2 regions of the Paenibacillus sp. DP01 genome follow, and region 2 is predicted to be linked to the other one. Evidence: riboswitches for the same ligand, from Rfam matches in the RefSeq annotation. Region 2 holds a riboswitch; the other holds the start of a gene.
What was found. A riboswitch is a leader RNA that binds a small molecule or an ion and turns the genes downstream of it on or off. The one in region 2 is predicted to bind FMN.
Positions count from the first base shown of each region.

Region 1: it holds a riboswitch for FMN, as region 2 does, so the genes downstream of both, ribE (riboflavin synthase) here and ACH59B_RS06455 (DMT family transporter) in region 2, are expected to answer to the same signal.

Region 1 covers NZ_CP173059.1:3,389,242-3,391,710, reverse strand. Annotated here, with positions in the region: gene ACH59B_RS14940 (IDEAL domain-containing protein) at 114-581, shown strand; FMN riboswitch at 650-822, shown strand; gene ribE (riboflavin synthase) at 1,153-1,818, shown strand; gene ribB (3,4-dihydroxy-2-butanone-4-phosphate synthase) at 1,893-2,469, shown strand, end outside.
Region 2 covers NZ_CP173059.1:1,514,010-1,516,478, reverse strand. Annotated here, with positions in the region: gene ACH59B_RS06460 (ABC transporter permease) at 1-404, shown strand, start outside; FMN riboswitch at 529-673, shown strand; gene ACH59B_RS06455 (DMT family transporter) at 845-1,792, shown strand; gene ACH59B_RS06450 (methyl-accepting chemotaxis protein) at 2,019-2,469, shown strand, end outside.

The DNA of each region.
Region 1 (2,469 bases), 1.9 Mb from region 2:
ATGGGTTGAAGCATAAAAAAACAGGTAATGATTTCCGATATAGGAGTGGAGGCCTATAGAAGGTATGTTATAAAGTCTTCTTCTGAATTTTAAGATGCAATGAGGTGCAGGTAATGATTAAGCTGAACACAGTTGAAATAATTGAAATTATAAAGAAGCAAATCCCCAAGGTTATGAACATCACGCCAGTGGAACTCAAGTTTACGGATGATTTTGGACGGGCATCGCTGGCGGCAACAGAACACAAATTCACGCTGACGAACCAGCATTATTCTGCCAAGGTGATGGATTGCGTGTTAGAAACACAAGTGCGCCCTATTTTAATGTGTGAAATTATTTATTTTCTAAAATGCGAGTTTATTGATGGGCATGTGGATGTAAGACTGGATTATGAAGCATGTTCTGAGGGAGAGCGAGGACCTGTTGCTTCAGCTGTCATTACCTTTGATCATGATACGCAGCTTGGAGTCGACGAACTGGCCGATCTGATTGACCTGGCGCTTCATATGAATGATAAAACCTGGTTTGAGGAACTCTCCACTCAATATGTCAAAAGCAAAGCAGGGGCTTCGATTAGATAACTTGCTTTTTTTAGAAGTCGGTGCTAATATACGTAACAAGTTTAATGTTAATTCAATTAAATAAGAGCAAGATCCTTCGGGGCGGGGCGAAATTCCCCACCGGCGGTGATGACATGTTTGTGAATCGCTTCTGCGAACACAGCATGGCTTAGTCCGTGACCCGGATGCTGAACAATCAGCAGAAGGTGGACCTGGTGCAATTCCGGGACCGACAGTATAGTCTGGATGGGAGAAGGATACGAAGCGCATGTGCATGACGTGACATGTGCCAATTTTTAGCATACGTAAAAGTACGTACGGCTTATTTCGTTGTAGGACAGCATCGGACGACAGCTTTTATTAAGCTTTCTTTTCGATAGTGTTCTGAGCGTAATTGGCTGTATTGTCATCATGCTTTCTTTTGGCAGACCTATGATTTCATGTCATTTTAATACATGTATGAACTGCGCTTGTATACTACATATGTGACTCTCATCACCCCCATGACGGATTGAATCCTGACTGGGGGTTATTTGCGCTTACAGCTGATGAATTAGGGATAAACTGAAATGTAGTGGAAAGGAGTGAAAGCATGTTTACCGGATTGGTCGAGGAAGTGGGTCGCATTCAAAGTATTTCCAAAAGTGGTGAAGCGATGGTGCTGGGTATTTCGGGTTCTGTGGTATTGGACGATTTGAAAATAGGCGACAGTGTCTCGGTGAATGGTGTTTGCCTGACGGCAATACAGATTGGTACTAAAGATTTTAAGGTTGATGTGATGCCTGAGACTTTTCGCAGCAGTAATCTAAGGGAACTCAGATCCGGCAGTCGAGTCAATTTGGAGCGGGCGATGGCGGCGAGTGGAAGATTCGGAGGACATATCGTACAGGGACATGTGGACGGGACGGGTACGATTCGCGGAGTGACATCAGAGCAGAATGCGGTAGTGTTCGAAGTTGAGCCTTCTGATCAAGCATTATTTAAATATGTTCTTCTCAAAGGGTCAATTACAATTGATGGTATCAGCCTCACAGTCGCGCAGCGGACGAGAAATAGCTTTGCTGTATCTATTATCCCCCACACCTTAGCCGAAACGGCCTTACAAGCCAAACGTGAGGGAGATACCGTGAATATTGAATGCGATATATTGGGCAAATATGTGGAGCAACTTTTACATTACAGAGGTTCAGCGTCGATGGAGAGAGCCGATCAAGCCCCACTTAGTTTGGACTATTTGGCGAAACACGGCTTTGCCTGATACAGCCTGTTACAGAATAATAGAAAAATTGGTTCAGGAGCATTCGTGACACAAGACATAAGGAGGAGAGGGTTATGGATAGAGGCATCCAAACAAGTGCAACGACAAACATCATGGAGCAGGATGAGTTGCACCACGACGAAGAGATTCGATTGGATTCCATCGAAGAAGCATTGGAGGATTTAAAGAACGGCAAAGTCGTTATTGTAGTGGATGATGAACAGCGGGAAAATGAAGGCGACTTTATCGCTTTGGCTGAAAAAGCATCGCCCGAGGTGATCAATTTCATGATTACAGAAGGTCGCGGATTGGTCTGTGTGCCGATCACACAGCACCGAGCCAAGGCATTGGAATTGCATCCTATGGTAGAGCAAAACACAGATTTTCACGGTACCGCCTTTACGGTATCGGTAGATCATATGAAGACAACAACGGGGATTTCAGCGGCCGAGCGCTCTTTGACTGTTCGTGCCTTAGCCGACGAAGCAATCACGGGCAGCGATTTTCGCAAACCTGGTCACATGTTCCCGCTAATTGCTCGCGATGGTGGGGTCTTGCAGCGTGCCGGTCATACTGAAGCGGCTGTCGATCTGGCCCGACTCAGCGGCTTTAAGCCTGCCGGGGTCATTTGCGAAATTATAAAGGAAGATG
Region 2 (2,469 bases):
AAAAGCTGATGATCGCCAAACTCTTGATTGTGCTGCTGTTTACGTTCTTGTCTGTTGTTATATCGGAAATCATCATTACGGCTGCGATTCATTTGCTCAACCAGTTTGTCATGATTGTACCGGATAAGCTTACTCTTTCCATACTGGCCGAACAATCCGCGCGGACGCTAATCAATGCCGTGGCCGCCAGCTTTATGGGATTGGTTCCGCTGTATATGGGAATGCGAAGATACTCAGTACCCACGACTATTGTGACCTCAATTCTGGTTGTAGCCTTGCTTTTCTCCAATAATAACGGCGCTACACTTAGTTCCATTGCCCCCGTGCAAATCAGCTTCTCTGTGCTGGGAATGATTGTGGCTTATGCGGCAATTCGGCGCATTGAGTATAAGGATATTGCTTAGTAATATAGATTTTAGTGAAACGCTTTCAAAAAAAGATGAAAATCCTTGTTAGATATACACACATTTTTCACTGGACTTCATTCTAAAACAGGTATATCCTATAGGAGAAATTAAAAAACGGAATAAGGATCTTCGGGGTAGGGTGAGATTCCCAACCGGCGGTATGGCTCATGGAGCTAAGCCCGCGACTCTGTATCTGGCAACAGGATACGGACTGATTTGGTGAGATGCCAAAGCCGACGGTAAAGTCCGGATGGAAGAAGATCGAAGTATGAACATGCCGCAAAGTGAATGAATGCTGCGCTATAGTTTTTGCAGTAACTTCATTTAACTTGTATCAAACGGCAAGTTTATTTGATCAACCCCCGTCTTGCATGGCTTTCGCCATGGACGGGGGTTTTTGTGCCACCGGTCCTGTATTCGCAAGGAGCTAAATAAGTATGAGTCAATCATCAACTGTACTATCATCCAAAGGTTTTGATCGTAGCTCCCACATGAAAAGCGGTTTTTGGCTAGTCGCGATCGGAGCGGCCTTGTGGGGTGCAGACCCGCTGTTTCGTATTATTTTGTTAAAGTCATTCACCTCAGCACAAATCGTACTGATGGAGCATGTGCTGCTCTTTATCGCTCTGACGCCGATGCTGTGGAAGCATCGCGAGGAGCTCAAAACGATACGATTTCGTCAGGTTTTCGCTATTTTGTTCGTCTCGTGGGGCGGCTCGGCACTGGCCAGTGTGATTTTCACCATGGCACTCAGCAACGGTGATCTGAATGCAGTTCTTTTGCTCCAGAAGCTTCAGCCTTTGGTCGCCATTATTCTGGCCCGCGTTATATTGAAGGAAATGCTACCGCGTCATTTTGGAATATTAATTGTCATCGCTCTGTTCGGAACGTATCTTCTAACCTTCGGTTGGTCGCTTCCCTTTGGGCATGTTCATGATTTTGTTCACATTGGTAGTCTGCTCGCACTAGGTGCAGCGGTTCTGTGGGGCGGTTCGACCGTTATGGGTAGCTACTTGCTTCGTTCGATGAAATATGAGACAGTAACCTCCCTCCGCTTCATGGTGGCGCTCCCTCTGCTCATTGTTCTCACCTCGGTGGAGCATGCTCCGTGGAATATGCCTACAGGTACATGGGCGGGCGCAGCTGTAATGATCAACTTGCTGCTGCAAGCATTGCTTCCGGGTCTTCTCAGTTTATTACTGTATTACAAAGGCTTAAGTACAACCAAAGCTTCTTATGCTACGATGGCAGAATTGAGCTTCCCCATGGTTGGTGTCGTAATTAACTGGATCGCTTTCCAGCAAATCGTTACCGTAGCGCAATTGACTGGTTTTATGCTGATCTGGATTACACTCTTTATGATTTCTCGTCAGCAGAAAAATTAATAGCTTAATCTTCTTTCATGCTCATCCAAGCCAAATCGTGAAGATGCTTTTGCATCTCTGATTTGGCTTTTTATGTATTCATATTCATATTAACATTAGTTCCTAAGACCTATTTTTTCAAAAAAAGTGTACTATTCCTTGTTTTTAAAGATTACATCTATAAAATTAGTCGATTTATGTCGAATAAAACTATGTAGTGATCATCTGACACAGAGGAGAAAAAACGATGACTAAAGCAAAACAAACAGTTCCGTGGTGGAACAGGTTTCTCAAGCAGTTTTATTTAATGAGGACAAAATTAATAATATCTTTTTTGGCTGTGTTATTGATTCCAAGCGTACTTATTGGATACTTTTCTTACCAGGGGGCCACGACACAGCTCAGTCAGCAGATGGCTGCTTCCGTAAACACGAATCTGTATCTGATCCGAAGCAATGTTAATCAGTATGTAGCACCGATTATAAAAGACGTAGACGTGCTTACCAGTGAGATCGAATCTGATTCCATTGGTTCCAACCAAGAAGCACTTCAGAAAAAGTTGGACGTCATCGTCAAAGCTCATCCTGAGTTAGATGCCGCGCTCCTTGGCAATATGGAAGGACAATATATCCGTTCTCCGATAAAAAAGGAGGCTGATTATGATCCTAGGGAGAGAAAATGGTACAAAAACGCAATGC